Regions from separate parts of the Streptacidiphilus sp. PB12-B1b genome, predicted to be linked through region 1. Evidence: riboswitches for the same ligand, from Rfam matches in the RefSeq annotation. Region 1 holds a riboswitch; the other holds the start of a gene.

Evidence for each region. Region 1 has a riboswitch for thiamine pyrophosphate ahead of thiC (phosphomethylpyrimidine synthase ThiC). Riboswitches for the same ligand answer to the same signal wherever they lie in the genome.
Region 2: linked by a shared signal. The riboswitch ahead of thiO (glycine oxidase ThiO) and the one ahead of thiC (phosphomethylpyrimidine synthase ThiC) in region 1 are both predicted to bind thiamine pyrophosphate.

What each region holds. Positions count from the first base shown of each region.
Region 1 covers NZ_CP048405.1:66,389-81,942, reverse strand. Annotated here, with positions in the region: gene GXW83_RS00375 (efflux RND transporter periplasmic adaptor subunit) at 1-483, opposite strand, end outside; gene hisC (histidinol-phosphate transaminase) at 713-1,774, opposite strand; gene GXW83_RS00365 (LacI family DNA-binding transcriptional regulator) at 2,115-3,224, shown strand; gene GXW83_RS00360 (metallophosphoesterase) at 3,364-4,602, shown strand; gene GXW83_RS00355 (hypothetical protein) at 4,823-6,013, shown strand; gene GXW83_RS00350 (aspartate-semialdehyde dehydrogenase) at 6,039-7,076, opposite strand; gene GXW83_RS00345 (hypothetical protein) at 7,561-8,286, shown strand; gene GXW83_RS34715 (ice-binding family protein) at 9,029-9,346, shown strand; gene GXW83_RS00340 (ice-binding family protein) at 9,343-10,113, shown strand; gene GXW83_RS00335 (DUF5819 family protein) at 10,217-10,990, shown strand; gene GXW83_RS00330 (HTTM domain-containing protein) at 11,001-12,053, shown strand; gene thiC (phosphomethylpyrimidine synthase ThiC) at 12,032-13,855, opposite strand; TPP riboswitch at 13,851-13,993, opposite strand; gene GXW83_RS00320 (hypothetical protein) at 14,173-14,373, shown strand; gene GXW83_RS00315 (flotillin family protein) at 14,575-15,554, shown strand, end outside.
Region 2 covers NZ_CP048405.1:2,034,696-2,050,249, forward strand. Annotated here, with positions in the region: gene pknB (Stk1 family PASTA domain-containing Ser/Thr kinase) at 1-524, opposite strand, end outside; gene GXW83_RS09265 (thiazole synthase) at 617-1,411, opposite strand; gene thiS (sulfur carrier protein ThiS) at 1,416-1,643, opposite strand; gene thiO (glycine oxidase ThiO) at 1,640-2,920, opposite strand; TPP riboswitch at 2,911-3,038, opposite strand; gene GXW83_RS09280 (NAD(P)/FAD-dependent oxidoreductase) at 3,106-4,317, shown strand; gene GXW83_RS09285 (Rv2175c family DNA-binding protein) at 4,391-4,756, shown strand; gene thiE (thiamine phosphate synthase) at 4,753-5,439, shown strand; gene GXW83_RS09295 (polyprenyl synthetase family protein) at 5,487-6,647, opposite strand; gene metF (methylenetetrahydrofolate reductase [NAD(P)H]) at 6,808-7,725, shown strand; gene GXW83_RS09305 (hypothetical protein) at 7,797-8,813, shown strand; gene GXW83_RS09310 (NAD(P)/FAD-dependent oxidoreductase) at 8,861-10,333, opposite strand; gene GXW83_RS09315 (TetR/AcrR family transcriptional regulator) at 10,404-10,994, opposite strand; gene GXW83_RS09320 (MFS transporter) at 11,120-12,622, shown strand; gene GXW83_RS09325 (PLP-dependent aminotransferase family protein) at 13,133-14,587, opposite strand; gene GXW83_RS09330 (YitT family protein) at 14,615-15,331, shown strand; gene GXW83_RS09335 (SAV_6107 family HEPN domain-containing protein) at 15,448-15,554, shown strand, end outside.

The sequences.
Region 1 (15,554 bases):
GGCGGCGGTGACGGCGTTCTGGGCGCTGGTCACCTGTGCCTCGGCCTGGGTGAGCTGCGAGGCACTGGGGGTGGCGGCTGCGCCGGTGCTGGTCGGGTCCTCGACCTGGTCGAGACTGGCCTGCGCGGCGGTCAGCGCGGCCTGGTCGGCGGTGAGGGTCTCATCGGCCGAGGTCGGGTCGACCTTGGCCAGCACCTGGCCCTTGGTGACCTGCTGCCCGGGCTTGACGTCGACCTCGGTGAGCGTCCCGCCGGTGGTGAAGTTCACGCCGGCGTCGCTGGGCGAGTACAGGGCCCCGGTGCCGCTGACCGTCGCCAGCACCATGCCCTTGGCGACCGTGTACGTGGTGGTGTTCGACTTGCTCGCGGCAGTGGACGTCGAGGTGTTCACGGCGGCGTAGGCCGCTCCGGAACCGGCGACGAGCAGCACGGCGAGAACGGAGTTCAGCAGAGCGGCCCTGCGCCGCTGGGGGAGCACCTTCATAGCGAGACATCGTGATCGGCTCCCCGGACGATGCCCTGGGAGGAATCTGGGAACTCGCTGGCAGCGCCGGGCCGCCCGGGCGGCCGTCGGCCAAGGCCCGGGCGGTCCCCGTCGGCCGGGGACCGCCCGCGGCGGAGCCGGGCGGGCGGAAAATCACAGTGAACTCCCAGGGACTTACGAGTCCGCCGCCACCGTCGCCGACCCCACGCTCCCGGCGTCGTCCCCGGGCTCAGGACTCCTTGCGGAACAGCTCCGCCGTCTGCAGGAAGAGGTCGTTCGCCTCGGTCTCGCCGATGGTCACCCGCACGCCCTCGCCCGCGAACGGCCGCACCACCACGCCCGCCGCGGCGCAGGCGGCGGCGAAGTCCATGGTCTGCGCGCCCAGCGGCAGCCAGACGAAGTTGGCCTGGGTCTCGGCCGGCGTCCAGCCCTGCGCGGTCAGCTCCGCGACCACCCGGGTCCGCTCCTGCACCAGCGCCTCGACCCGCTCCAGCAGCGCCGTCTCGGCGCGCAGCGAGGCCACGGCGGCGTCCTGCGCCAGCTGGCTGACCCCGAACGGCACGGCGGTCTGCCGCAGCGCGGCCGCGACCGGCTCGTGCGCGACGGCGAAACCGACCCGCAGCCCGGCCAGGCCGTACGCCTTGGAGAAGGTGCGCAGCACGCAGACGTTGGGCCGGTCGCGGTACAGCTCGACCCCGTCCGGCACCTCGGCGTCGCGGACGAACTCGGTGTACGCCTCGTCCAGCACGATCAGGACGTCGCCGGGGACGGCGTCCAGGAAGCGCTCCAGCTCGGCGCGGCGGACGACGGTGCCGGTCGGGTTGTTGGGGTTGCAGACGAAGATCAGCCGGGTGCGGTCGGTGACCGCGGCCAGCATGGCGTCCAGGTCGTGCGAGGCGTCCGCGCGCAGCGGGACCTGCACCGAGGTGGCGCCGTTGACCTGGACGATGATCGGGTACGCCTCGAACGAGCGCCAGGCGTAGACGACCTCGTCGCCGGGGCCGGCCGTGGCCTGGACCAGCGACTGGGCGACGCCGACCGAGCCGGTGCCGGTGGCGATGTGGCTCTCCGGCACGCCGAGGCTCCGGGCCAGCTCCGCGACCAGCCCGGTGCAGCCCATGTCGGGGTAGCGGTTGATGTCCCCGGCGGCGGCGACGGCGGCTTCCAGGACGCCGGGCAGCGGCGGGTAGGGGTTCTCGTTGGAGGACAGCTTGAAGGCGGGGCGGCCGTCGCTGCCCAGGGCGGGCTTGCCGGGCTTGTACAGCGGGATGCCGCGCAGGTTGCCGTTCAGCCGGGGGCCGTCCGTCCGGCCCTGCTCGGCGGGGCTCCGGCCCTTGTCGTTGTCGCTCACCGCGGTCGTCCTCCACGTCGTGCCGTCGTCCTTGTCCGGTCGGGATCACCCTACGAGCCGATCGGCGATATCTCACCCGTGAGAGTGACATGTTCTGGCGCCGTCCGGCCGAGCCTTCCTCGGCGGCTGCGGCGACACGTGGACGAAACGTAGGCGGGTGACCCCAAATGGTCACGCAGCTAAGGATAAAGAGCACAAAAGCTCATGGAGAAACGTATCTCCGACCAACCCACGCAGACCATCACCTAAGGTCGGTGGTGAGCCATACGATCGGTTCGACATGACAGCAGCAGCAGCCAACCAGAGCGGCCGGCGGCCACCCCACGCCCGGCGGCTGGAACGCGCCGGAATCCGGGACGTCGCCGCCGCGGCGGGGGTGTCCATCACCACCGTCTCCGACGCCCTCAACGGCAAGGGCCGCCTCCCGGACGAGACCCGCAGCAAGGTCCGCGAGGTCGCCGAGCGCCTCGGGTACCGCCCCTCCGCCGCCGCCCGCACCCTCCGCACCGGGCGCTCCGGCCTGATCGGCCTGACCGTCACCACCTACGGACAAGAACCCTTCACCTTCACCGAGTTCGCCTACTTCGCGGAGATGGCCCGGGCCGCCACCTCGGCCGCGCTCAACCGCGGCTACGCCCTGGTCGTGCTGCCCGCGACGTCCCGGCACGACGTCTGGAGCAACGTCGCCCTGGACGGCACCGTCGTCATCGACCCGGCCGAGCACGACCCGATGGTCGCCGAGCTGTTCCGGCAGGGCCTGCCGGTGGTCAGCGACGGCCGCCCCGGCAACTGCCCGGTCACCGCCTGGGTGGACAACGACCACGGCAGCGCCGTGCTGGAGATCCTGGACCACCTGGCCGAGGCCGGGGCCCGCCGGATCGGCCTGCTCACCGGCACCAGCACCGACACCTACACCCGCCTCAGCACCGACGCCTACCTGGGCTGGTGCCGCCGGGTCCGGCAGGAGCCGCTGTGCGAGGCGTACCCCGCGCACGACCCCTGCGCGGGCGCCGTCGCCGCCGATCGGCTGCTGGCCCGCCCGGACCGCCCGGACGCCGTCTACGGCCTGTTCGACCCCAACGGCACCGACCTGCTGGCCGCCGCCCGCCGCTACGGCCTGCGGGTTCCGGAGGACCTGCTGCTGGTCTGCTGCAGCGAGAGCGACGTCTACGCGACCACCGAACCGCCCGTCACCACCCTGTCGCTGAAGCCGCAGCGGATCGGCACCACCGTGGTGAACCTGCTCATCGACGCCATCGAGGGCGGCGCCCCGGCCGAGGAGAGCCCAGTCGGACAGCTGATGCCGACCGAGCTGATCGTCCGCACCTCCTCCCAGCGGCGGCCCGCGCGGATCACCGTCAGCCCGCCCCGGCACCCGGGCGAGGAATGACACGTCACCGCAGAACGTGACAAGAATCCATACAAACCATCACACATACCCACAGCCAACACCGATGACCGACCAGCCCGGGCGTATTGATCCCGCCCAGGTGCGTACACCGCGAACTGGGGCTTCCTATGATGGGCGAATGACACCGGTGGACCCCTTCGCCCGGCCTGAGCTGCCGGACCCAGGCCCCCGTACGCCCCTGGACCCCTCGCGGCCGGAGATCCACGGCGACGGGTCCACGACGTACGACTTCTTCTCCCCGCCCACGCGCGCGGCGGAGGAGGCGGGCTCGTACGCGCCCGAACCGCCCTACGACGGGCCGCCGGTGTACGCACCCGAGCCGGCCTACCCGAGCGCCCCGGCCTATCCCGCCGCGCCGCCCGGCGCCCCGGTGTTCACCCCGCCGCGCTTCATCCCCGGCCCGCAGGACCCGCCCACCATCGAACTGGGCGGCCCGATGGCCCCGACCGTCGGCTACGAGCACCCCGCGCCCCGGGTGGAGACCGCGCCCCCGGTGCTCCCGGCCCCGGCCGCCGCGGCCGAGTCCGAGGGCCCCGGCCCGCTCTACGTCGTCGGCGACGTCCACGGCTACCTGCAGGCGCTGCTGGACGCGCTGCACCAGGCGGGCATCATCGACGCCGAGGGCCACTGGTCCGCCGGGCCCGCCCGGATCTGGTTCCTCGGCGACTTCACCGACCGCGGCCCCGACGGCATCGGCGTCATCGACCTGGTGATGAACCTCGCCGCCGAGGCCGCCGCCTCCGGCGGCTACTGCCGCGCGCTGATGGGCAACCACGAACTGCTGCTGCTCGGCGCCGACCGCTACGGCGACCAGGCCGTCCAGTCCACCGCCGGCACCGCCTCCTTCCTCGCCGCCTGGCGGCTCAACGGCGGCCAGCCCACCGACATGGAACGGCTCCAGGACCACCACGTGACCTGGCTGTCCCGGCTCCCGGCCATGGCCGTCGAGGACGACCACCTGCTGGTCCACTCCGACACCACCGCCTACCTGGAGTACGGCGACTCGGTGGACGCCGTCAACGACGCCATCCACGAGGTGCTGCAGGGCGACGAGGCCGACGACTGGTGGGACTGCTTCCGCCGGATGACCAAGCGCTTCGCCTTCCGCGGCGACGCCGGCCCCTCCGCCTGCCACGAACTCCTCGACGCCTACGGCGGGCGGCGCATCGTCCACGGCCACAGCCCGATCCCCTACCTGGTCGGCGACGCCCAGAGCGAGGACGGCCCGGCCGGCAACTCCGGACACCCCGTCACCGGACCGCACATCTACGCGGACGGCCTGGCGGTCGCCATGGACGGCGGCGTCACCATGGAGGGACAGGGCCGCCTGCTGGTCGCCCGGCTCCCCCTCAACTGACCAGCGCACCAAGGACGATCAGGGAAACCGGCACGATCGCTGCCGGTGCCGGGAGACGGCCGGGCCCCGCGCGGGGCCCGGCCTGCGGCATATACCGGAGGCATCACCAGCCCCACCAGGCCCTGAAATTCCGGAAACTGCCTGTCACCGTGTCAGCTGCTCCCCCTACCATCAAGGCAGAAGCCCCCGACGGAGCCTTCGGGGGAGTAGGTAGGGATCCATGGACAGCGCTCCATACCTGCAGGCCGAGGACAAGCCGGATTTCGAACGCGTCCTCGATGAACTGCTCCACCACGACGAGCTGCGGCTCGCCCTGCGGCGCACCCCCGGCGGCCCCAACGCCCAGCAGCTGCACACCCGCGCCCTGCACGACGCCGGCGCCATAGCCGCCGACGCCGCCTCCGCGTACAGCTACTACCGCGCCCTGCGCGACCAGGTCCGCAGCACCACCCCCGACGACGACCCCACCCGGCGGCAGGCCCCGGAGAACCCCCTGGACGCGGCCGAACGCGCCGGCTGGGTGCCCCTGATCGCGGTCCTGCTGCCGATCCTGTCCGGACTCGGCGCCCTGGTGATGCTGCTGCTCGGCTACGCCTTCCGGGCCGACCACTTCTCCCTCGGCCAGCCCCTGGTCACCGCCGGATTCGTCTCCGCCGTGGTGTGCGCGGCGGCCATCGCCGTGGACATCATCGGGCTGCTGCTCACCGCCGCCCGCGACGCCGCGGGCCCGCCCCCGGGCCGCCACCCCGAGCAGTACGCCGAACTCGCCACGGCCCGCGAGCTCTGGCACACGGCGCTGCGCGACCAGGCCCTGCGCCCCTACCTGCTGGCCCAGCTCGGCGCCGTGCCCGGCGCGGGCGCTGGCACCGGCGAGGTCGCCGCCCGGCCCGGCGTCAGCCTGGTCCGCGCCCGGCCCAAGCTGGGCTACTCCAGCCCCGGCTTCACCAGCCCGGGCCCGGAGCGCCTCACCGACGAGCAGGGCCAGGAGGTCGACGCCGACCCGGCCCCCGAGCCCCACTTCTCCAGCCCCGGCTTCACCAGCCCCGGCCCGGAGCGCCTCACCGACCAGCGCGGCCAGGAGGTCGACGCCGACCCGACCCCCGAGCCCCACTTCTCCAGCCCCGGCTTCACCAGCCCCGGCCCGGAGCGCCTCACCGACCAGCGCGGCCAGGAGGTCGACGCCGACCCGACCCCCGAGCCCCACTTCTCCAGCCCCGGGTACTCCCGGCCGGACTACTCGTCGCCCGACTTCAGCAGCCCGGCCTTCACCAGTGCCTCCGGCGTCCCCGGGCCGCGCGGCGCGGACCGCCCCCGGGCGCGCTCCCGGTTCCTGCCCAACGCCGAGGACGCCGACGCCCGGGGCGCGGCGGACGTCGACGTCGACGTCGAGCGGCCGGCCGAGCTGGACTGACCGCGGCCGCCCGGCCGGCCTCGCCCTATTCGGCGGCGGCCAGCAGCTCCGCGGCGACCAGCTCGGCGATCTGCACCGCGTTCAGCGCCGCGCCCTTGCGCAGGTTGTCACTGGAGACGAACAGCGACAGACCGTTCTCCGCGGTCTCGTCCGCCCGGATCCGGCCGACGTACGACGGGTCCTGACCGGCGGCCTGCAGCGGGGTCGGGATCTCCGACAGCTCGACGCCGGGGGCCTGCGCCAGCAGCTCCCGGGCCCGCTCCGGGCTGAGCGGACGCGCGAAGCGGGCGTTCACCTGCAGCGAGTGCCCGGTGAACACCGGCACCCGGACGCAGGTGCCGGAGACCTTGAGGCCGGGGATCTCCAGGATCTTCCGGCTCTCGTTGCGGAGCTTCTGCTCCTCGTCGGTCTCGTTCAGGCCGTCGTCCACGATGGACCCGGCGAGCGGCAGCACATTGAAGGCGATCGGGCGCGCGTACTGCTTGGGCTCGGGGAACTCCACCGCCGCGCCGTCGTGGGTGAGCGCGCTGGCGCCCGCGCCGACCGCGTCCACCTGGCCCTGCAGCTCGGCGACGCCGCTCAGGCCGCTGCCGGAGACGGCCTGGTAGGTCGCCACCACCAGCCCGACCAGCTCCGCCTCCTGGTGCAGCGGACGCAGTACCGGCATGGCGGCCATGGTGGTGCAGTTGGGGTTGGCGATGATGCCCAGCGGGCGGTCCGCGACGGCGTGCGGATTGACCTCGGAGACCACCAGCGGCACCTCCGGGTGGGAGCGCCAGCCGGAGGAGTTGTCGATCACGACGGCCCCGGCGGCGGCCACCTTCGGCGCCAGCGCGAGCGAGGCGGTCTTGCCCGCGGAGAAGATGACGATGTCGAGACCGCTGTAGTCGGCGGTGTCGGCGTCCTCGACGACGACCGTCCCGTCCTTCCACGGCAGCTCCCGGCCTGCGGAACGCGCCGAGGCGAACAGCCGCAGCTCCGTCACCGGGAAGTCCCGCTCGGCGAGAATCCGACGCACAACGCCACCGACCTGGCCCGTGGCACCCACAATTCCAATCTTCATACCCCTACAGTAGGCGTCCCGGTGCCGCCGCCCCCGCGAATATCCGCTGGCCGGACCACCTGCGCCGGTCCGCCCCCGAAAGACCTGCGCCCCGCACCGAAGCCGCCAGGAAATCCTCCGGGCGGCACCGGCGCAGCACCGCCGGATCGTTCAGCAAAAACGACACCGCCCCGGTACCCCGCCCGGTGATCCCCGCTGCCGCCGAGCCGGCGTTGTCGCCGCCGTCTTCTGATTCTCTGTCAGCTCTCCGGTCGGCGCGAACGGCGTAACCGTATGACCATCCGATCGTTGAACACCGTGCGCATGAGCACTGTGGATCAGATGACGCGGCGAGTGGTGACTGTGGAGTTGGCCGGTTCAGTCCGGCCCATGGGATGAGTGGACGAACGCGACTCGTGCCCTTGACCGTCCAGGTGGGACGGCCCTGAGCCCCGGGATGGGGGCGTTCAGTCAACTGTCCCCACTCATGGGAAGGGCAGGCACCATGCCACCCGAAGTCGCTCTGCTGGAGTCGCGCGCCCTGCGCGACAGCGTCCACCACCGCACCGACGCGCTGGACCGCGTCAAGGCGCTCGTCCTGCTGCCGGACGGCGTCCACGTCACCACGAGGATGGTCGCCGACTACTACGAGGTCGGAATCGAGGCGGTGCAGTCCCTCGTCAAGGACCACCGTGAGGAGCTGCTGGGCACCGGATACCGCATCCTCGCAGGTCAGGAACTCATGTTGCTCAAGAACATGGGTGGGGTGCACCCCAGAACGCCGTCCCTGGCGGTGTTCCCGCGCCGCGCCGTGCTCAACATCGCCATGCTGCTGCGGGACAGCGCCGTCGCCCGGCAGGTCCGTGTCTACCTCCTCGACACCGAGGCGGATCGGCACGGACCGGCGGCCCCGCCGCGCCACGGCATGCCGCCCGGTCGGCGGCTCGGACCGGGCCCGCACTGGGACGAGTACGAGTACCTCCAGGCCCACCCCGACGCCCCCACCCCGGAGCAGTACACCCATGCTGACCAGGGACGATGGGCGGATCTGGCGGAGTCGGTGGACCGTCGGCTGGATGCCCACGGCCGGGTGGTCGGGGCGATGAGCGAGCAGCTCTGCGCCCTCGGCGACGACGTCCGGGAGCTGCGCGAGGACGTCTCCGGCATGCGCAAGGACGTCTCCGAGCTGCGCCAGGGGAGGGCCGCCGACCGCCGTCGTCGGCAGCGCTGATCCCCTAGTACCAGCAGCCTGTGGACAGCGTGGTCCACTCGGGTTCTCGCAGAACCTGAGTGGACCACACGCCTGTGGACAACCTCTTCACCGCAGGTCAGCGCCCCTGTCGCGGATGTTCCGACGACCACGCCGCCATCGGTGGGCAGAGCCTGTGGACAACTCGCCCCGGCAGTCCCTCCGGCCGTTCTTGCGTGTCGCCGCCCTCGGCACCCGCCGCCCGCGCATCATGGAAGCCGCATCGCGCCGGCCTTCGTGCGCTCCTTCTTCGCGCACGGCCCCCGCCCTGGCGTACGACAGCCATCGCCGCCGTTCGAGCACCGGCCCCTCGGCACGGCACCCCCGGCAGCCAGCCCGATATTCCTTTGATGCGCCATCAGTTACCACACGTACTATCTCCCGCTCTCATTTCCCCGACAGTAGGCCGATCAAGCTAATCGACAGATTGCGGGCATGTCATAGCCGCAATAGTGGCGTGATAGGCGGATGGTATGAGGAACCCGGCCCGGCCGGGAACCTGCACCGATCCATGCGCTTGTCCCACAGGCCCGTGGTGTCGGCTCCGGCACGTCGCAGACGTCCACCGTACGGCTCTTGGCGCGATCTGGGTTCTCCACCGGCTGCCGAGATCCGCCGAACCTATTCGAAAGAGTTGGGCACCTCGATGGATTTGATTGTCCCCACAACACCCCATCGGCACAGATTCCGCGCCAGGGCCGCCTCCGGATTCGTCCTGGCATCGGTGGCCGCCGTGCTGGCATTCCTGCCGACCGCTGCCGCCGCGATCGGCGTGGCCGTTCCGCTCGGGACCGCGAGCAGCTTCGCGGTGCTGTCCGGTCAGTCGATCACCAACACCGGCCCCACCACGATCACCGGCGACGTCGGCGTGAGCCCCGGCACCTCGGTGACCGGATTCCCGCCCGGCACGGTGGCCGGAGTCATCCACGCCGCCGACGCCGTGGCGCTCCAGGCGAAGAGCGACCTCACCATCGCCTACAACAACGCCGCCGGGCAGGCACCGGACAGCACCCTCACCTCCCCGGGGACCTCGGCGGGCTGACGCTGGGGCCGGGCGTCTACAAGGCGTCGTCGTCGATCGGGCTGACCGGCACGCTCACCCTGGACGCGCACGGTGACCCGAACGCGGTGTTCATCTTCCAGATCGGCTCGACGCTGACCACGGCCTCCGCCAGCCGGGTGCTCTTCGTCAACGGCGCGCAGCCGTGCAACGTCTTCTGGCAGGTCGGCAGTTCCGCCACGCTCGGAACCCACTCGACCTTCATCGGCACCATCCTGGCCCTGACGTCCATCTCGGTGACCACCGGAGTGGACATCAACGGCCGGGTACTGGCCCGAAACGGGTCGGTCACCCTGGACACCGACAACATCATCCGGTCCACCTGCGCCGCCGGAGGCACCACCGGCGGCACGACCGGCGGCGGCACCGGAGGCACCACCGGCGGCGGCACGGGCGGCACCACCGGCGGCGGCACCGGCGGGACGACCGGCGGCGCCACTGGCGGGACCACCGGGGGCACCGGCGGACACCACCACCACCATCACCACCATCACCACCCCGGCGCTCCCGGTGGCCCCGGCGGTCCCGGCGGTCCTGGCGGTCCCGGCCACCCCGGTGGTCCTGGCCACCGCTACCCCGGCGGCCCGGGGCCCCGCCCCATCGGCGGGATCGGAGCCGGCACCGGCGGCAGCGTCTCCAAGTCGGACTCCACGGAGGTCGCGGTCGGCTCTGCCCTGGTGGGCCTCGCCATCCTCGGCTCGGGCGTCATCGTCCTGCGCCGTCGGGCCGCGAGCCGCTGGCACTCCTGAGACCTGAGTACGCGATGGCTCGTCGGGGCGCGGCAACGCCCCCGGCGGGCCATCGCCCGCTGTCCGGGGGGCACTGTCCGGAGATCAACGGTGGAGGGATGCAATGAGCGGCACCGACAACGGCCGTTCCGGGCCGGGCAGCACACAGCCGGGCAGCACACAGGTGGACCGGGCACCGTCCGTCCCCCGGCCGGCCTCCGGTACGCGCCTCGTACGCGCACAGGAGCGGGAGGCCGCCGCCGGTGACCCGCCGGGCCCGTGCCCTCCGCTGCCCCGGCCCGTCCGGTGGGCGGTCGTCTGCGCGGTCTGCGCGTGCTGCGCCACCGCGCTCGTCCACGTCTGCATGATGTTCCTGTTCGTCGCGCCCTCCAACACCGTCTCCCAGCGGTACGAGCAGCAGATCAACGCCTGGATCTATCCCTACTTCGAGCAGAACTGGCAGCTGTTCGCCCCTGACCCGCAGGCCGACCGCGAGCAGATCTCCGCACGCTCGGCGGTCACCTCCCCCGACGGCGCCCGCCGGGCCGGCCCCTGGGTCGACCTGACCGGCATGGACGAGTCCGCGGTGCGGCACGACCCCTTCCCGAGCCGGACCGCACAGAACATGCTGCGGCGGGCGTGGTCCGCCTACCAGGCGGCACCGGACGGCGACGAGGACGCTTCGGGTCAGGCAGGCATGCTCCGGCACTATCTGGCCGCCATCGCCGCGCAACGCCTCGGCGCCCACGGTCAACACGGCTTCGACGCCGTCCAGTTGCGGATCACCACCACACCCATCTCCCCGATCCCGCCCCAGGCGTCCGGGGCGCGTACCCCGGCGCCGGCCTCCGACACGATCTTTCTCCCCTGGTGGCAGGTGACCCCCGATGGCCGTTGACCGTACCCCCGTGCGCAGGCCCCTCGCGCGCCGAACCCTCGCGCGCCGACCCCTCGCCGCCGCCGACCGGGCCTTCGCCTTCGTGACCGAGCAGGCGGTGTCCCTCCACGCGGCCGCCGTGCTGCGCATCGGATACGGCCTGCTGTACCTGGCCGTGCTGCTGCGCGAGTTCCCGCACCGCGACGAGATCTGGGGCCCGGGCTCGCCCTGGAGCCCGGCGCTGGCACGCGAACTCCTGGCCCGCGACGGGTGGTTCAGCATCCTCACGCTGTCCGACCGCCCGGCCTGGTTCACCTGCTGCTACGCGCTGGCGCTGCTCGCCTCGGCCCTGTTCGCGCTGGGCTGGCACACCAGGGCGACGTCCGTGGTGTTCGCCGTGGTGGTCACCTCGTTCCACGGCCGGGCCGTGTTCATGACGGACGGAGGCGACAACCTGATCGAGCTGATGGCCGTGTACCTGATGTTCACGGCCTGCGGACGACGCTGGTCCCTCGACGCCCGCCGAAGCCGCACCCGCCCCCGCCCCGCGCCGCTGCTGCGACCGGCACTGCGGCAGGCCGTCCAAATCCGCAGCCTGCTGAGCAACACGCTGCACAACTGCGGCATGTTCGTCATCGCGGCCCAGGTCTGCCTGCTCTACGGCTCGGCCGGCCTGTTCAAGGTCCAGGGCGGCCTGTGGCGGGACGGGACCGCGCTGCACTACGTGCTGAATCTCGACCTGTTCCAGCCCTGGCCCGCGCTCTCCCGGGCGGCCGACGGCCACGCCCTGCTGCTGGCCGTCGGCAGCTACCTGACCGTCCTGGTCCAGGTGGCCTTTCCGTTCACCCTGTTCAGCCGGGCCAAGTACGTCGTCCTGGCTTTGCTCGTCGCCCTGCACCTCGGCATCGCCGTGCTGCTGGGGCTGCCGGTGTTCTCCGGCGCGATGATCACCGCCGACGCGGTGTTCCTCCCGGACCGCCTGCTGCTGCGCATCGCCCGACCGGGCGGGCGCGGTACCCGGGGTTCCCCTCGTGACCCCGGGTACCGCCTGCCCGACCTGCCTCAGTCGGCCATGGGCAGGTAGACCCGGTTGCCGGAGGCGGCGAACTCCTCCGACTTGGCGCGCATCCCGGCCTCCGCGGCGGCAGCGGCGGCCTCCGCGCCGAGGCCGAGATCCGCGCCGAACTCCTCGCGGATGTCCTGCGAGATCCGCATCGAGCAGAACTTGGGGCCGCACATCGAGCAGAAGTGCGCGGTCTTGGCGGGCTCGGCCGGCAGCGTCTCGTCGTGGAAGTCGCGGGCCGTCTCCGGGTCGAGGGCCAGGTTGAACTGGTCCTCCCAGCGGAACTCGAAGCGGGCGTCGGAGAGGGCGTCGTCCCAGAGCTGCGCCCCGGGGTGGCCCTTGGCCAGGTCGGCGGCGTGGGCCGCGATCTTGTAGGTGATGACGCCGGTCTTGACGTCGTCCCGGTTCGGCAGCCCCAGGTGCTCCTTGGGCGTGACGTAGCAGAGCATCGCCGTGCCCCACCAGGCGATCATGGCTGCGCCGATGCCCGAGGTGATGTGGTCGTAGCCCGGGGCGACGTCGGTGGTCAGCGGGCCTAGGGTGTAGAACGGCGCCTCGTCGCAGACCTCCCGCTGCAGCTCCATGTTCTCGCGGATCTTGTGCATGGGGACGTGCCCCGGGCCCTCGATCATCACCTGCACGTCGCGCGAGCGGGCGATCCGGCCCAGCTCCCCCAGCGTCTGCAGCTCGGCGAACTGCGCCTCGTCGTTGGCGTCCGAGGTGGAGCCGGGGCGCAGCCCGTCGCCGAGCGAGTAGGTGACGTCGTAGGCGCGCAGGATGTCGCACAGCTCCGCGAAGTTGGTGTACAGGAAGTTCTCCTGGTGGTGCGCCAGGCACCAGGCCGCCATGATCGAGCCGCCGCGCGAGACGATGCCGGTGCGGCGGCGCGCGGTGAGCGGGACGTAGCGCAGCAGCACCCCGGCGTGGACGGTCATGTAGTCCACGCCCTGCTCGCACTGCTCGATGACGGTGTCGCGGTAGACCTCCCAGGAGAGCTCCTCGGCGCGGCCGTCGACCTTCTCCAGTGCCTGGTAGAGCGGCACGGTGCCGATCGGCACGGGGGAGTTGCGCAGGATCCACTCACGGGTGGTGTGGATGTTGCGGCCGGTGGAGAGGTCCATCACGGTGTCGGCGCCCCAGCGGGTGGCCCACGACATCTTCTCCACCTCCTCCTCGATGGAGGAGGTGACCGCCGAGTTGCCGATGTTGGCGTTGATCTTCACCAGGAAGCGGCTGCCGATCAGCATCGGCTCGGACTCCGGGTGGTTCACGTTGGCCGGCAGCACCGCCCGCCCGGAGGCGATCTCCTCGCGCACGACCTGCGGGTCCATGCCCTCGCGCAGGGCCGCGAACTCCATCTCGTCGGTGACCACCCCCCGCCGCGCGTAGGCGAGTTGGGTGACTGCCTGGCCGTCGCGGGCCCGGCGCGGGCGGCGCGGGCGGCCGGGGAAGACCGCGTCCAGGTTGGCCAGTCCGCCGCGCGGCGAGGTGTGCCGCAGGCCGTCGTCCTCGGGGCGGGCCTCGCGGCCGTGGTAGTCCTCGACGTCGCCGCGGCGGACGATCCAGGGGTCGCGCAGTGCCGGGAGCCCGCGCCGGACGTCCGGCTGGAACTCCGGGTCGGTGTACGGGCCGGAGGTGTCGTACAGCGGGACGGTGCCGCCGTTGGTCAGCCGCACCTCCCGGTAGGGCACCCGGAGGTCAGGACGCGATCCGGTGCGGTAGGCCTTGCGCCAGGCCGGGGCCGGGTAACCGGTGGACGTGCTGGAGGCTCCGGAGGTTCCGGAGGCGGCGTGCTGCTGCGGTCGTGCGTCATGCTCGGTCATGAGACCTGCTACTCCCTACGCCGGCATTACCCGGTCAGGTTCCTGCGGTCGGCGCAAGCAGCAGTCCCACATCGGCGTGCGATGTACGACGGTCAGCGCCCTCTCAGCCCGGTGCTCCGAGCTCCCGCGTCTGCAAATGAGATGGCCTCACCGTACCCAGACCCGGGCGGAGTTGGCCAGGGGGCCTGAGCAGACCGGACGCCCGGGGATATTCCGGGCGGCCGTTGTCGGTGCACGGGAGTATCGTCCGAACCGGATGGACCGGATGGACCGGATACCCGGGTGCGGGTGCCGGGGTCGACGGAGGGGGGCCGGAGATGGTCGGCAGTACGGGACGGGTGACCGGGACGGTCGGCCCGGGGCTGGTCGGCGAGGTGCTGATCGCGGTGCGCGGCGGCACCGAGGCGTTCCTGGCGTACCCGGCGGTGCCCGGCGAGCGGATAACCACGGGGACGCTGGTGATCGTCCAGGAGTACCTGCCGCCGCGGACGGTGTACGTGGCCCAACTAATCGGTTGAATCAAGCAACCAGCAGGGGATACGCCCGACTTGCCACGCCTTCCGCCGGCTGATCCCGCTCAAGTTTCCATCAATTGTGGGCACCGCCTTTCGCCGGCCCGGGCGGCGGGTGCACACTTCCGATCGGCCGCCTCGTAGCCCGCGCACTCCTGCACAGTCGCGCAGCCACGGGCCGGGCGGCGTCGAAGGGGGAATGTGCCGATGTTCATCGGCGTCATCGGGGGCGCGGCCGTCGTCGCCCTCATCGTTGTGATCGTGCTGTTCAAACTGATGTGGCGGGTCGCCGAGCCGAACGAGGCCCTGCTGATCTCCGGCTCCAAGCACCGGACCGCGGGGCTCGACGACGGCCTCGGGTTCCGTATCGTGACCGGTCGCGGCACCCTGGTGACGCCCGGGGTGCAGGTCGTCCGCAAGATGTCGCTCGACCTGAACGAGGCCGACCTGGACGTCGAGTGCGTGACCTCGCAGGGCATCCCGGTCCGGGTCCGGGGTGTGGTGATCTTCAAGGTCGGTGACGACCACGCGTCCATAGCCAACGCCGCCCGGCGGTTCCTGGACCAGCAGAAGATGATGGGCAGCCGGGTGCACAACGTCTTCGCCGGGCACCTGCGCTCCATCGTCGGCAGCCTGACCGTCGAGGACATGATCCGCGACCGCGAACGGCTGACCGGGGAGACCCGGGCGGCCTCCGGCTCGGAGATGGAGAAGCTGGGTCTGATCATCGACTCGCTGCAGATCCAGGAGATCCTCGACCCGACCGGCTACATCAAGAACCTCGCCGCCCCGCACGCGGCGGCCGTCCACCGGGACGCCCGCATCGCGCAGGCGGAGGCCGACCGGGCGGCGACCCACGCCGAGCAGGAGGCGGCGGCCCGCAAGGCCGAGTCCACCCGCAACAGCGAGATCCTGCAGTCCGGTTACCGTGCCGAGAGGGAGAAGGCCCAGGCCGAGGCCAAGCAGGCGGGCCCGCTCGCGGAGGCCGCCGCCCGGCAGGAGGTCGTCGTCCAGGAGACCAGGGTCGCCGAGCTGGAGGCGCAGCGCCGCGAACAGCAGCTGCAGATCGACGTCCGCAAGCCGGCGGACGCCGCCGCCTACCAGACCCGCACCATCGCCGAGGCCGAGCGTGACGCGCGGATCTCGGCGGCGCAGGCCCAGGCGCAGGAGACCGAGCTGCGGGCGGT
Region 2 (15,554 bases), 2.0 Mb from region 1:
CCGGTCGTCACCGAGCTCTCCCCGGTCATCGCCCGGACCAGCCCGAAGTCGGCGACCTTGACCCGGCCGTCCTCGGTGAGCAGCACGTTCTCCGGCTTCACGTCGCGGTGCACCAGGCCCGCGCGGTGGGCCGCGCCGAGCGCCGCCAGGACCGGCTCCAGGATGTCCAGGACCATCCGCGGGTTCAGCGCCCCCCGGTCCCGCAGCAGGTCGCGCAGGGTCCAGCCGGGCACGTACTCCATCGACAGGAACACCACGCCGCTGTCGCTGCCCTGGTCGTAGACGTTGACCACGTTCGGGTGCGACAGCCGGGCGACGGCCTTGGCCTCGCGGATGAAGCGGGCAGTGAAGTCCGGGTCGGACGCGAGCCCCGCGTGCATCACCTTCAGCGCGACCGTGCGGTCCAGCCGGGTGTCCACCGCCCGGTAGACAGTGGCCATGCCGCCGACGGCGATGCGCTGCTCGACCCGGTAGCGGCCGTCGAGCATCCGCCCGAGGAGCGGATCGTGCAGGGTCGTGTCCATCCTCGTGAGTTTACGGGGCCCGGCGGCCGCCGGGTGAGCAGGGGAGACCCGATCGTTGCCGAACGCTGCCGCGCCCGTGCGGTGAGCGGCGGTCAGAAGGCCGGGGCCTCCGGGTCGAACTCGGCGCGCCCGGCCATGGGTGACGACGCCTCGGCGTGGAACCGGCGCGGAATCCGCCCGGCCCGGCGGGCCAGCCGCCCGGCCTCGACCGCCCGCCGCATCGCCTCGGCCATCAGCGCGGGCTCCTGCGCCCGGGTGACGGCGGTGGCCAGCATCACCGCCGCGCACCCCAGCTCCATGGCCAGCGCCGCGTCCGAGGCCGTGCCCGCGCCGGCGTCCAGGATCACCGGCACCCCGGCCCGCTCCACGATCAGCTGGAAGTTGTGCGGGTTGCGGATGCCCAGGCCGGAGCCGATCGGCGAGCCCAGCGGCATCACCGCGGCGCAGCCCACGTCCTCCAGCTTCCGGGCCAGCACCGGGTCGTCGTTGGTGTACGGCAGCACCACGAAGCCGTCGTCCACCAGGGTCTCGGCCGCGTCCAGCAGTTCGACCGGGTCGGGCAGCAGCGTCCGCTCGTCGGCGACCACCTCCAGCTTGACCCAGTCGGTCTCCAGGGCCTCGCGGGCCAGCCGGGCGGTGAGCACGGCCTCGCCCGCGGTGAAGCAGCCCGCGGTGTTGGGCAGCACCTGGATGCCGTTGCGCCGCAGCACCTCCAGCACCGAGCCGCGCGCGGCCGGGTTGACCCTGCGCATGGCGACCGTGGTCAGCTCGGTCCCGGACAGCTTCAGCGCCTGCTCCAGCACGTCCAGGCTGGGCGCGCCGCCGGTGCCCATGATCAGCCGGGAGCCGAAGGAGCGGTCGGCGATGGTGAGGATGTCGTCGGCCATGGCCCTAGCCCCCCTGGACGGCGGTGAGTATCTCGACGCGGTCGTCGGCGGCGAGCGCGGTGGCCGCCCACGCGCCGCGCGGCACGACGGCCTCGTTGACGGCGGCGGCCACCCCGGTCGGCGCCGCGCTCAGCTCGGCCACCACCTGCTCCAGGGTGGTGCCCGGGGGCACCGCGCGGGCCTCGCCGTTGACGCGGATCGGCAGGGGGGAGGTCAGGGGCAGGGACGTCATCGGACGGCCTCCGGGGTCTGGCTGCGGGCGGATCGGTTCTGGGCGGGACGGTTCGGGTCGGGACGGTTCGGGTCGGGACGGCTCGGCGCCGGACGGTTCGGGACGGGTGCGGCGGCGGCCGCCGGGGCGGCGAAGCGGGCGGGGCTGAACGGCTCGGCCTCGGGCGGCAGCACGCCGGTGCCCAGGTAGGCGGCCAGGGCGTCGGCGGTGACCGGGGTCAGCAGCACGCCGTTGCGGTGGTGGCCGGTCGCGGCGACCAGCCCGGGCAGCGCGGTCGGGCCCAGCAGCGGCGCGTTGTCGGGGCTGCCCGGCCGCAGCCCGGCGCTGCTCTCCACCAGCTCCAGCTCGGTGATCCCCGGGACCAGCTCGTGCGCGTCGCGCAGCAGCTCGTACACCCCGCCCGCGGTGACCGTGGTGTCGAAGCCCTGCTCCTCCGTGGTTGCGCCGACCACCAGCTCGCCGTCGGCGCGCGGCACCAGGTACAGGTGGCCGCCGCGGACCAGCGCCCGGACGTTGCGGGAGAGGAACGGCTGCCCGAGCGGGCTCTCCATCCGCAGCCGCAGCACCTGCCCCTTCACCGGCCGGACCGGCAGCCGCAGCTCCGGCGGCACACCCGGCAGCTCGCCGGACCAGCTGCCGGCCGCCAGCACGGTCTGCCCGGCGGCGAACACCGTGCCGTCCTCGGCGCGGGCGCCGGTCGCCCGGTCCGCCGCCGGGGCCAGGGTCAGCTCGGCGCCCCGGGAGCGGTGCAGCCGCACGCCCGCCCGCTCGCAGGCCGCGACCAGCGCCGCGCCCAGGCGGCGGCCGTCCACCTGGTGGTCGCCGCCGACCAGCAGGCCGCCCCGGACCGAGGGCGCCAGCAGGGGCTCCAGCCGACGGCACTCCCGCCCGGTCAGCCAGTCCGACGACAGCCCCAGCCGTTGCTGGAAGGCGTGCAGTTCGCGCAGCTCGGAGCGGTCGTCGGCGTCCAGCGCCACGGCCAGGGTGCCGCAGGCCCGGTAGCCGACACCGGCCCCGGCGGCCTCGGACAGCTCGGCGGCGAAGGCGGCATAGCGCTCGTTGGAGGCGATGCCCAGCCGCAGCAGCGGCTCCTCGCCGTACTGCAACTCGGTGACCGGGGCGAGCATGCCCGCCGCGACCTGGTTGGCGCCGCGCCCGGGATCGGGGTCGAGCACCGTGACGCCGAGGCCGCGCTGCGCGCTGCGCCAGGCCACCGCCAGGCCGATGATGCCGCCGCCCACGACCAGGACGTCCGCCGTACGGACGCGTGCCGCCATTGCTGCGCTCCCTTCGCCGGCATGACCCGGATCAGGTTCGGACGGTCGCGGGCCGGGGGCGTCTGCGCCCGCTCGCCTGCCTCTCAGCCCGGTGCGCCGGGCTCCCGTGATTGCCTTTCCCACTGTAGTCGCGCCCCGCGCCGTACAGTGACGGGGTGTTCGAGCGCAGTGGGGGTGGAGGGCCGATGGTGCAGCGGATCGTCGTGGTCGGGGCCGGGATCGCCGGGATGCAGACCGCGCTGGCCCTGCGGGAGCGCGGGTACGACGGCGGGCTGACCCTGCTCGGGGCGGAGCCGCACCCGCCCTACGACCGGCCGCCGCTCTCCAAGGACGTGCTCCTGGGCAAGGCCGAGCACTCCCGCTTCGAGGTGGACTACCCGGGCCTGGGCGTGGAACTGCTGCTGGGGCGCCGCGCCCTGGCCCCGGACACCGCCCGGCGCACCCTGCGCACCGAGGCCGCGGCGGGCGGCGGCGACGCCGAGGAGCTGCCCTACGACCGGCTGGTCCTGGCCACCGGCGCCCGCCCGGTCGCGCTGCCCGGTCTGCCCGGCAGCGCCCACCTGCTGCGCACCCACGACGACGCGGTCGCGCTGAAGGCCGCGCTGCGCCCCGGCGCGCGGGTGGTGGTGGTCGGCGCGGGCTGGATCGGGGCCGAGGCCGCGACCGTCGCCCGGCAGCTGGGCTGCGCCGTCACCGTCGTCGAGGCGGCCGGGACGCCGCTGGCGGGCGCGCTGCCCGCCGAGGTCGGCGAGCGGATGCGCGGCTGGTACGCCCAGGCCGGTGCGGAGCTGCGGACCGGCGCGGCCGTCAGCGGCTTCAGCGAAGGATCGGTCCGGCTGGCCTCCGGCGAGGTGCTCCCGGCGGACGTGGTCGTGGTCGGCATCGGCGCCCGGCCGGACACCGGCTGGCTGCAGGGCTCCGGCATCGCCCTGGACGCCGGGGGCGCGGTGGCCGCCGACGACCGGCTGCGGGCCTCGGCCGAGGGCGTGTTCGCGGTCGGCGACTGCGCCTCCTTCCCCTCCGCCCGCTACGGCGCCCGGCTCAGCGTCCACCACTGGGACAACGCCCTGCAGAGCCCGCGCACGGCCGCCGCCAACGCCCTGGGCGCGGACGAGGTCTACGACCCGGTGCCGTACTTCTGGTCCGAGCAGTTCGGGCGGATGGTGCAGTACGCCGGGCAGCACGGCCCCGGCGACCAGCCGCTGTGGCGCGGGGCCGCGGGCGACGCCGCCTGGAGCGTGCTCTGGCTGCGCGGGGACGTCCCGGTGGCGCTGCTCGCCGTCGACCGGCCGCGCGACGTGGCGCAGGGGCGGCGGCTGATCGAGCGCCGGACGCCGGTCGACCGGGCCCGCGCGGCCGACCCCTCGGTGCCGCTCAAGGAGGCCGTGGGCGGCTGAACCGGCCCGGCCGGAGCCGACCGGGCGGGAGTTCGTGGTGCGCGCGGGGGGCCGGGGATGGCAGTCTGGGGGGGTGAGCCAGATTGATCCCAAGATTGACGCCCTGATTCCCGCCTGGATGTACATCCCCGACATCGCCGAGCAGTGGGGGGTGGTGGTGACCAAGGTGCGGCGACTCGTCGACGACGGCACCCTGATCGCCGTCCGCCGCGGCGAGAACAACGCCCTGCAGGTCCCGGCCGCCTTCATCGGCCCCAACGGCACCGTCAAGGGCATCTGCGGCCTGCTGACGCTGCTGCGCGACAGCGGCTTCACCGACGAGGAAGCCCTGGAGTGGCTGTTCACCGAGGACCCCTCGCTGCCGGGCACCCCCGCCCAGGCGCTCAACGAGAACCGGGGCACCGAGGTCAAGCGCCGCGCCCAGGCGATGGCGCTGTGACCCACGGCGCCCTGCGCGACGCCCGGCTGTACCTGTGCACCGACGCCCGCCGGGAGCAGGGAGACCTTGCCGGGTTCCTGGACGCCGTCCTGGCCGGCGGCGTGGACATCGTCCAGCTGCGGGACAAGGGCCTGGAGGCCCGGCAGGAGCTGGAGCTCCTGGAGGTCTTCGCCGACGCCTGCGCCCGGCACGGCAGGCTGCTGGCGGTGAACGACCGCGCCGACGTCGCCCACGCCGCGCGCGCCGCCCTCGGTCCCCGGCCCGAGGTGCTGCATCTGGGCCAGGACGACCTGCCGGTCCCGGCCGCCCGCGCCGTGCTCGGCCCGGACGTGCTGATCGGCCGCTCCTGCCACGCCGAGTCCGAGGTGGACGCGGCGCTGGTGCAGCCGGGCGTGGACTACTTCTGCACCGGCCCGGTCTGGCCGACGCCGACCAAGCCCGGCCGGGCCGCGCCCGGCCTCGGCCTGGTCGCCTACGCGGCCGAGCAGACCGCCAAGCGGTCGGCCGAGCAGCCGGGCGCCGAGCGGCCGTGGTTCGCCATCGGCGGGATCGACACCGGCAACCTGGAGCAGGTGCTGGACGCGGGCGCGCGGCGGATCGTCGTGGTGCGCGCGCTGACGGCCGCCGCCGACCCGCACGCCGCCGCGGCCGAGCTGGCCCGGCGGGTCCGCGAACGCGACTGACCTGCCCGGCCGCCCCGGCCGCCTCGTTCGCCGGTACCGGCTCGGGGTCAGTACCGCCTCGCCGTCGCCGCGGCGGCGAGGCGGTGCAGCACCCGGCGGGCCTCCGGCTCGGCGATCGGGGCTCCGTCCAGCGCGGTCAGCGCCTCGTGCAGCAGCCCGGTGATCCGGGCCTCGACCCGCTCCGGCGCGCCGCTGCGGGTGATCGCCGAGCGCGCCATCCGGACCTGCCGCTCGTCCATGCCGGGCGCGCCGAGCAGCTCGTCCAGCAGCCGGGCGTCCGCCGCCGAGCAGGTGGCCAGGGCCTCGGCGACCAGAAGCGTGCGCTTGCCCTCGCGCAGGTCGTCCCCGGCGGGCTTGCCGGTGACGGCCGGGTCGCCGTAGACCCCGAGCAGGTCGTCCCGCAGCTGGAACGCCTCGCCGAGCGGCAGCCCGAAGGCCCCGTAGGCGGCGATCAGCGCCGGTTCGGCCCCGGCCAGCAGCCCGCCGATCTGCAACGGGCGTTCGACGGTGTACTTGGCCGACTTGTAGTGGATCACCGTGCGGGCCCGTTCCACCGGGTCGCCGCCCAGGCGGCGGCCGGCCCCCGAGGCGGCGGGCTCCAGCACGTCCAGGTACTGCCCGGCCATGACCTCGGTCCGCATCAGGTCGAACAGCGGCTTGGCGCGGCGCACCGCCTCGCGCTCCAGCCCGCAGTCGCAGAGGAGTTCGTCGCTCCACATCAGCAGCATGTCGCCGAGCAGCACCGCTCCGGCCGCGCCGTAGCGCCCGGCGTCGCCGCGCCAGCCCCCGGCGGCGTGCAGCGCCTCGAAGCGCCGGTGCACCGAGGGCAGGCCGCGCCGGGTGTCGCTGCGGTCGATCAGGTCGTCGTGCACCAGCGCCCCGGCCTGCAGCAGCTCCAGCGCCGCCGCGGCGGCGACCGCGCCGTCCTGGTCCGCCCGGCCGCTCGCGCCGCGCCAGCCCCAGTAGCAGAACGCCGGGCGCAGCCGCTTGCCGCCGTCCAGCAGGAAGTCGCGCAGGGTGGCGGCGACCGGGGCGAGCTGCGGCGAGATCGCCGAGAGGGTGGCCTCCTGGCGGTCCAGGAAGCGGCCCAGCGCGCCGTCCACCCGCTGCCGCAGCCGCTCCTCGTCCACGGGGTTGCCCAGGGCCGGGGCGTCGTCGGCGGTCGGCGCGTCGGCGCTCAGCTGGTGGGCGGTACGGGTGCGGGGCACGGGTGATCTCCGAGCGGTACGAGGAAAACCAGCGTAACCCCCGGCCCCCGGCGGCTCGGGAACCCCTCCCGTACCGCCCGCCCGGAAGCGCCGCGACAGGCCGTATCAGCAAGTGGACAAACGATTCATATTCGCTGCGGGCGACGGATAACCTGCCCCTATGGCTCTCGGCATCTCCAGCACAAGGAAAGACAGTGCGGTCTCGATCCGCGAACTGCTGGCGGCGGGGGACCGTTCCTACTCGTTCGAGTTCATGCCGCCGCGCAGTGCCGAGGCGGAGGTCGGCCTGTGGACGGCCATCCGCCGGCTGGAGGCGCTGTCGCCGACGTTCGTCTCGGTCACCTACGGGGCCGGCGGCTCGACCCGGGGCCGCACCGTCAACATCACCGGGCGGATCACCCAGGAGACCACGCTCACCCCGGTGGCCCACCTGACCGCGGTCGACCACAGCGTCGCCGAGCTGCGGAACATCCTGGGCCACTACGCCGACCAGGGCGTACGCAATGTGCTGGCGCTGCGCGGCGACCCGCCCGGCGACCCGCTCGGCGAGTGGGTGCAGCACCCGGAGGGGCTGACCTACGCGGCGGACCTGGTGCGGCTGGTCAAGGAGTCCGGCGACTTCTGCGTCGGCGTCGCGGCCTTTCCGGAGATGCACCCGCGCTCTCCCGACTGGGACAGCGACATCCGCCACTTCGTCGACAAATGCCGGGCGGGTGCGGACTACGCCATTACCCAGATGTTCTTCGACGTCGACAACTACCTGCGGTTCCGGGACCGGGTGGCGGCGGCCGGCTGCGAGACGCCGATCATCCCGGAGATCATGCCGGTCACCACCATCCGTTCGATGCGGCGGATCCCGGACCTCAGCACCGCCGTCTTCCCCCGGGCGTTCGCCGACCGGATGCTCGCCCACCAGGACGACCCCAAGGCGGTCCGGGCCGTCGGCATCGAGTACGCCACCGAGATGTGCCGTCGGCTGATCGCCGAGGACACCCCCGGGCTGCACTTCATGACCATGAACTTCTCCACCGTGACGTCGGAGATCTACCAGAACCTCGGACTGCACAGCCGCAGCTGAGGCCCCCGCTCAGGCCCAGCCGGTACGGTGTGCGTCACGCGCCCCGCTGAGCACATGAGGTAGGTACGCCTGTGAACGTCGGACTCGCGGTGCTGGACGCCGCGTTCGCGGTGGTCGCACTGTGGCTGCTGGGCGAGCTGCTGCTGCAGCACCGGGCGCCCGCGCACTGGCGGGCCCTGGCCCTGGCTGGGTTCCTGGTGCTGGTCGCCGGGGTGCAGTCGGGCTCGGCCGCGGAGATCGGCGCGGGCGTGCTGGCCTTCGGCGCCGGGCAGGGCATGGTGACCCGCGCGGTCAAGCGCGGCGGCGGCCCGCACTGGTCGCTGCGCGGCCGGGACGGCGCGCTGCCCGGCCCCTTGGCCCGCGTCCCGGCGCTGGAGCGGGTCTTCCCGGCGGCCGAGCTGTCCGGACCGGGCCCGGCGGCCCCGGCCCCGGCCCCGCGGGTCGGCTCGGTCGGCCCGATCGAGCTGGAGGACGACGCCCCGGCCCCCGCCGCCGACGCCCCGGAGCTGATCACCCAGGACTACGGCGGGCCGCAGGCGGAGACCGCGTACCAGCCCCAGCCCCAGCCCCAGCCGTACGGCGGCTACCCGGACCCGGCGCCCGGCTACGGCCAGGAGTACGCCCCGGCCGCCGGCTACCAGCAGGGCTACGGCGAGCAGGCCGGACAGCCGGTGCAGCCGGGGCAGGACTACGCCGGGGCGTACGGGCAGCAGTACGGGCAGCAGTTCGACCAGCAGGCCCCGGCGCAGCCCTATGCGCAGCCGTACCCGCAGCCGGACTACTACGCGCAGCAGGCCCCCGGCTACGGCTACGACCCCGGGCAGCAGCAGTCGCAGCAGCAGGGCGGGTACTACCCGGCCGTCCCCGGGCAGCAGCCCGGTTACCAGCAGGGCGGCGGCTACGACCCCGCGGGCTACCAGCAGCCCGCGCCGGGCTACTCCTACGACTACCTGGGCCAGGGGCCCGAGCAGGCGGGCTACCAGCGGCAGCCGGAGCAGCCCCAGCCCCACGCCCACCAGCCGGAGCCCCCTCAGCCCAAGCAGCCGCAGCCGCCGTACGCCGCGCCGGAGCCCTGGAACTACGGCTGACCGCCGACGCCCGACCGCCCGGCCTGGCGCCGCGCCCGCCCGCCCCGCTAGGGCGTGCCGACCAGCTCCGCCGTGACCGCCGCCGACATGCCGACCCGGGCCAGCCCGCCGCCCGGGTGGGCCGCGCCGCCGACCAGGTACAGGCCGGGGAGCGCGGTGCGGTTGGCACAGTGCAGGTAGGCGCCCCCGGCCCCGGCCAGTGCCGGGCCCGGCACCCAGCCGCCGGGCGCGCCGGTCTCCCGCTCGGTGTCGGCGGGGGTGCGGACCTCCCGCCACAGCACCCGCTCGCGCAGCCCGGGCGCGGCATGGGCCAGCACCGCGTCGGCGTAGGCGTCCGCCCGGCCCGGCGCGGTCCAGTCGTACCGCTGCTGCCCGGGGACGGTGACGGTGAGCAGCGCCGCCTCGTGCCCGGCGGGCGCGAGCGTGGGATCGTCCGGCCGCAGCAGCTGGACGGTGGGCCGGGAGCACAGCCGGGGCTCCCCGGGCCCGGCCGGGAACAGCGCGTCCAGCTCGTCCGCGCGCTCGGCGGCGTGCACCACCGTCCGGTGCGGGACGCCCTCGGGCCGCCCGCCGCGCAGCGCCAGCAGCACGGTGAACCGCCCCGGGCCGTCCGCCGCCTCCGCCGTAGGGGTCTGCGCCGGTGGCCCGGCCTGGGTGGTCAGGGCGCCCGGGGGGCAGTCGGCGACCACCGCGTCGGCGTCCAGCTTCTCGCCGCCGGCGAGCAGCACGCCCTCGACCCGGCTCCCGCCCAGCACCTCGGCCACCGGGGCGCCGAAGCGCAGCTCCACCCGGCGCTGTTCGCAGCGGCGCAGCACGGCGTCGGCCAGGGCCCGCATGCCGCCGGTGACGTACCAGACGCCGAAGCTCTGCTCCATGTACGGCAGGCCGGTCAGCGAGGCCGGTGCCCGGCGCGGGTCGAGGCCGAAGCGCAGCGCGTACTCGTCCAGCAGCGCGGTCAGCCCGGGGTGGCGCAGCTCGCGGGCGGCCACGTCGGCGAGGGTGGCGACCGGGCGGCCCAGCAGCCGGCGGCGCCTGGCCGGGAGGTACGGGTCCTGGTGCAGCGCCGAGGGGTCGTCCGGCAGCGGCTCCTCCAGCAGCGGGCGGCGGGTGGCCTCCCACACGCCGCGGCCGCGCTCCAGCAGCTCGCCCCAGCGGACTCCGGCGCCCGCGCCCAGGGCGTCGTCCAGCGCCTGGACCACACCGGCCCGGGAGGCGTTGGCGAGCGCGAAGCGGGTGCCGTCCGGCAGCAGGTGCACGCTGCCCGGGTCCACCGGGCGCAGCTCGACCTCGTCCTCCAGCCGGGTGCGGCCGGTCTTGAGCATCAGGTCGCGGTAGACGGCGGGCAGGGTGAGCAGGGTCGGGCCGGTGTCGAAGCGGAAGCCCTCCCGCTGGAACTGCCCGACCATGCCGCCGTGGGTGGGCCCGGCCTCGCAGAGGGTGACCCGGTGCCCGACCGTGGCCAGCCGTGCCGCGGCTGCGAGACCGCCCATACCTGCGCCGATGACGACGATGCGTGCCATGGGAAGCGATCCTATGCGCGCGGCGGCGCGCCGCCGCCGGGGGCCCGGCGGCGGCGCCCGGCGCCCGCGCTCAGGGGTGGGTCCGCAGGCCGTCCATGACCAGGTCCACCAGCCGGTCCGGGTCCACCTGCTTGCCGCTGTCGCAGGCCCAGGTGATGCCGCCGATCAGCATCAGCACCTCGGTGGCGGTGACGTCGGCCCGGATGCGACCGCCCGCCTGGGCCCGGGCCAGCAGGTCCGCGGCGGTGCTCTGGAGCACCTTGCCGGGGCTCTCCTTGGGCGAGCCGGTGGGCAGCAGGGCGGCGGCCAGCCCGCGGAACACCGCCACATGGGCGACCAGCCGCCGTAGCCAGACGGCCAGCGCCTCGGCTGGGTCGGGGGAGTCGCGCAGCGGTTGGGCCTCGGTCAGCACCGACTCCATCCACTGCTCCATCACGGCTTCCAGCAGGTCCTGACGGGTGGGGAAGTGCCGGTAGAGGGTTCCGGGGCCGACCTCGGCGCGCTTGGCGATGTCGTCGAGCGAGGCATTGGCGCCGTTCTCACTGAACGACTGGGTGGCCGCCGCCAGCAGCCGTTCGTAGTTGCGGCGGGCGTCGGCGCGCATGGGGCGCGGGGGGCGTACGGCCCCCGGGGCTGTGCGGCGCACGTCGGCTTCGTTCATGCCTCATCCCAGGGTTGATAAACGGAGGGCATCTCCGTATCGTCGTCAGTGGAACCGGAGAATCTCTCCGTTTGCGTTCCCTTCCTTCGCCATGACCCCGTGTCCGCCCCTTCCGCAGGAGAGTCATGTCCGAGAACATCATCGCCCCCCGCACCGCCCGATCCGAAGACGTCGGAGCGGGTGAATTGCGTCGGCAGTTCGAATCACCACCGCTCACGACACCACCTCCGCCCCCTGGGCCGCACCGGCCCGGCCTCGCCCTCGCCGTGATCCTGGCCTGCCAGCTCATGGTGATCCTGGACGCCACCGTGGTCTCCATAGCCCTGCCCGGCATCCAGCGCACCCTGCACTTCTCCACCGCCGGGCTCTCCTGGGTGCAGAACAGCTACCTGCTGGCCTTCGGCGGCCTGCTGCTGCTCGGCGGCCGGTCCGGGGACATCCTCGGCCGCCGCCGGCTGCTCACCGCCGGGATCGCGCTGTTCACCCTCGCCTCGCTGCTCGGCGGCCTGGCCCAGAACCCGGCCGAGCTGCTCGCCGCCCGGGCCGTCCAGGGCATCGGCGCGGCGACCGCCGCCCCCAGCACCCTGGCGCTGATCGTCAGCACCTACCGGGAGCTCGACCAGCGGGCCCGCGCCATCGGCCTGTTCTCCAGCATGTCGGCCGGGGGAGCCGCCGTCGGCATGATCCTCGGCGGGGTGCTCACCTCGTACTTCTCCTGGCGTTCGGTGATGTTCATCAACGTGCCCTTCGGGCTGGCGGTGGTGCTGCTGGCGCCCCGGGTGATCGTCGAGCCCGAGCGGCACCGCAGCCGGCTGGACGTCACCGGCGCGCTCACCGCCACCCTCGGCACCGGCGCCCTGGTCTACGCCTTCATCCGGGCGGCCACCTCCGGCTGGGGGTCACCGGCCACCCTCGGCTGCTTCGCCGCCGCCGTCGTCCTGCTGGCGCTGTTCCTGCTGGTCGAGGCCCGCTCACCGCAGCCGCTGCTGCCGCTGCACATCATCGCCCAGCGGGTGCGCGGCGGCGGCTACCTGGCCATGCTGCTGACGGCGGCCGCCATGTTCGGGATGTTCTTCTTCGTCACCCAGTACCTGCAGCTGGTCCTCGGCTACAGCCCGCTGCGGACCGGCTTCGCCTTCCTGCCGCTGGCCGTGCTGATCTTCACCGGCGCCCGGCTGGCGCCGCGCCTGGTGCCGCGCTTCGGCGTGCGCTACTTCCTGGTCGGCGGCCCGCTGAGCGTACTGACCGGCCTGCTGCTGCTCACCCGGATCGGCCCGGACACCACGTACGCGCCGGGCGTGCTGGTGCCCATGCTGCTGTTCGGGCTGGGCGCCGGGTGCACCATGGTCCCGCTCAGCCTGACCATCCTGGCCGGCGTCCGGCCGGAGGAGTCCGGCGCGGCCTCCGGCGCCCTGCAGACCATGCAGCAGGTCGGCGGGGCCCTGGGCACCGCGGTGCTGCTCACCGTGTTCTCCTCGGCCACCCGGCACCCCGCCGCCGGGGAGAGCGCCCACGCGCTGTTCGCGCACGGCGTCTCCACCGCCATGGAGGCGGGCGCGGTGCTGATCGCCACCGCGCTGGCGATCATCGTCGGGCTGGTCCGCCCGCCCGGCCGCACCCGGCGCTGACCGCCCGCACCCCGGCCCGCGGGGGCGTGCGCGTCCATCCGCCGCCCGGCGCATCCGGGCCCGGCTCCCTGAGTAGAAGTACCTAGGACTACCCATCCGAGTGGATGAGTAGCCGTACGGATATGCCCTCGCCCGCCGGACGGGCAGAGTGGTGCCCACCGGGAAGGGCCCGGGGCCGCGAGGCCCCCCGAGCCCGCCAACCGGGCAGGCCGCGGTCGTCGGTCGCGGACGCACACGGGGGGCTCCACACCAGGGGCGACGGTGCGTCCGACGGGGGTCGGCGAACGCGGGTCCGCGCGACTGGCCCGGCACTGCACCGCCGACACGGGGCGGCGGAGCAGCAGCCCGGCCGGGGAGCGCACGGGGGATCACCGCGGCCGGGGGGAAACGGGGGGACGGGGGAGGAGCGGCGGTTGCGCGCCGGCGGAGGACTCTCCGCTGGGACGCGACCGCCGCTCCTGCACGCCCGCCCGCCGGGCCCGGTCGGTCGGCCCGCAGTCGCAGTCGGCGTCAGAGAAGGCTGAACTCGCCGGGGACGCTCGCCGACGGGCCGCCCGCGGCCGCCGCCGCCAGCCGCCGGACCGCCTCCCGGGAGACCTCCGGGGGCTGCGCGTAGGGCAGCCGGACGAAGCGCTCCAGCACCCCGTCCACGCCGAAGCGCGGGCCCGAGCCGATCCAGACGCCGAACCGCTCCGCCGCCGTGGCCAGCGCGCTGCCGCCGGGGCCGGCGTCGTCGGTGCGCACCCACAGCGAGAGTCCGCCGCCCGGCACCCGGAACGTCCAGCCGGGGAGCTCTTGCCGCACCGCGGCCACCAGCGCGTCCCGCTGCTCCCGCACCCGCCGCCGCTGGAAGGCCAGCAGCTCGGGCAGGGCCTCGGCCAGCAGGTGCCGCACCGCCAGCTGCTCCACCACCGGGGAGCAGACGTCCATGCTGGAGCGGTCCGCCGCCAGCCGCCGGATCAGCTCAGGCCGGGCCCGGATCCAGCCGATCCGCAGGCCGCCCCAGAAGGTCTTTCCGGCCGAGCCGATGGTGATCACGCTGCCGGTCCGGTCGAAGGCCGCCAGCGGGCGCGGCGCCGGCGGCCCGTCCGGCTCCAGCGACAGCTCGGCCATGGTCTCGTCGACGATCAGCTGGGTGCCGGTGGCCCGGGCCAGCGCCACCAGCTCCTGCCGCTGCTGCTCGGGCATCAGCAGTCCGGTCGGGTTCTGGAAGTCCGGGATGACGTAGGCCAGCGCGGGCGCGGCCTCGCGCAGGGTCCGGCTCCAGGCGTCCAGCTGCCAGCCGTCCTCGGCCAGCGGCACCGGCACCGCCCGCGCCCCGCCGAAGCGGATGGCCTGCAGCGCGTTGGCGTAGCTGGGCGACTCCACCGCGATCCGCTCCGCCGGGCCGGACAGCCGCAGCAGCAGGGACAGCGCCCCGGCCGCCCCGGCGGTCACCATCACCTGCTCCGGCCCGGTCGGCAGCCCGCGCCGGGTGAAGCGGTCGGCCACCGCCTGCCGCAGCACCTGCAGCCCGAACGGGAAGTCGCCGTGGGTGCGGGTGTAGCTGGGCAGCTCGGCCACGGCCGCCGCCATGGCCTCGGAGATCCACGGCTCCGGCGCGGACAAGGCGGCCACGCCCAGGTCGATCACCCCGCCGCCGTCGGTCGGGAACGGCGAGAGCCCGGCCACCGGCATCGGCCGCCCGGCGGGCAGCGCCGTCCAGCTGCCCGCGCCCCGGCGGCTGGCCAGGAACCCCTCCGCCCGCAGCAGCTCGTACGCGGCAGCGACGGTGGTCCGGCTCACCCCCAGCGCCGCCGCCAGCTCGCGCTCGGACGGCAGCCGGGTCTGCACCGGCACCCGCCCGTCCAGGACCAGCGTGCGCAGCGCCCCGCCGAGCGAGCGGTAGGCGCTCTCCCGGCCCTGCTGCCAGTCGCCCAGCGCCCGGTCGAGCTGCGCCGCGCCGATCGACGACCGTGCGGTCATCAGCAGTCCACCTTCCACGGATTGGCTATGGAGTACCGGTCCAATGCCGCCCAGGATGGCAGCAGAACCAAGCCAAAGCCAAGGGGGGACCCCGTGATCCGCCGCCTCACCCAGCTCTACACCGGCCTGGTGCTGTACGGGGCCAGCATGGCCCTGCAGATCAGGGCCGCCCTCGGACTCGACCCCTGGGACGTCTTCCACCAGGGCCTGACCCGCCACCTCGGGCTGTCCTTCGGCGTGGTCACGATGATCGTCGGCGCGGCCGTGCTGTTGCTGTGGATCCCGCTGCGCCAGTGGCCCGGCCTCGGCACGGTCAGCAACGTGGTGGTCATCGGGCTGTCGGTGAACGAGGTGCTCGCCCTCGTCCCGGCCCTGCACGGGGTGCTGCTGCGGGCCGTGCTGCTGGCCGCCGCCATCGTGCTGAACGGCGTGGCGGGCGGCCTGTACATCGGCGCCCGGCTCGGCCCCGGCCCCCGGGACGGCCTGATGACCGGCGTCTGCCGGCGGACCGGGCGCTCGGTGCGGCAGGTCCGCACCGCCATCGAGGTGACCGTGCTGCTGATCGGGCTGCTGATGGGCGGCAGCGTCGGCGTCGGCACGCTGGCCTACGCGCTGGCCATCGGCCCGCTGGTGCAGCTGTTCCTGCCGCTGTTCACCGTCCCCGAGCCGGCCCGGCCCGGGCCCGCTACTCCGCCCCGGACGCTGCCCGCACAGCCGCCGGTGGAGGCCGCACTACGCCCCTGAGCTGTGGCGGAGCCGCTCCCGGCGGGCATTGTCAGTGGTGGGGTGCAGCATGTCGGTGAGGGCCTGACGGCCCCGTCGACTGCTGGACTGTCATCGCACGGGAGGGCTGAACGACCATGGGCGAGAAGGCGAACTCCACAGCGCACGTGCTGCTGCTGCCGTTGCAGACCACCACCGGCACGGGCAGCGGATCCGGCACCGCGAGCGCGGCCCGGCCCTACCG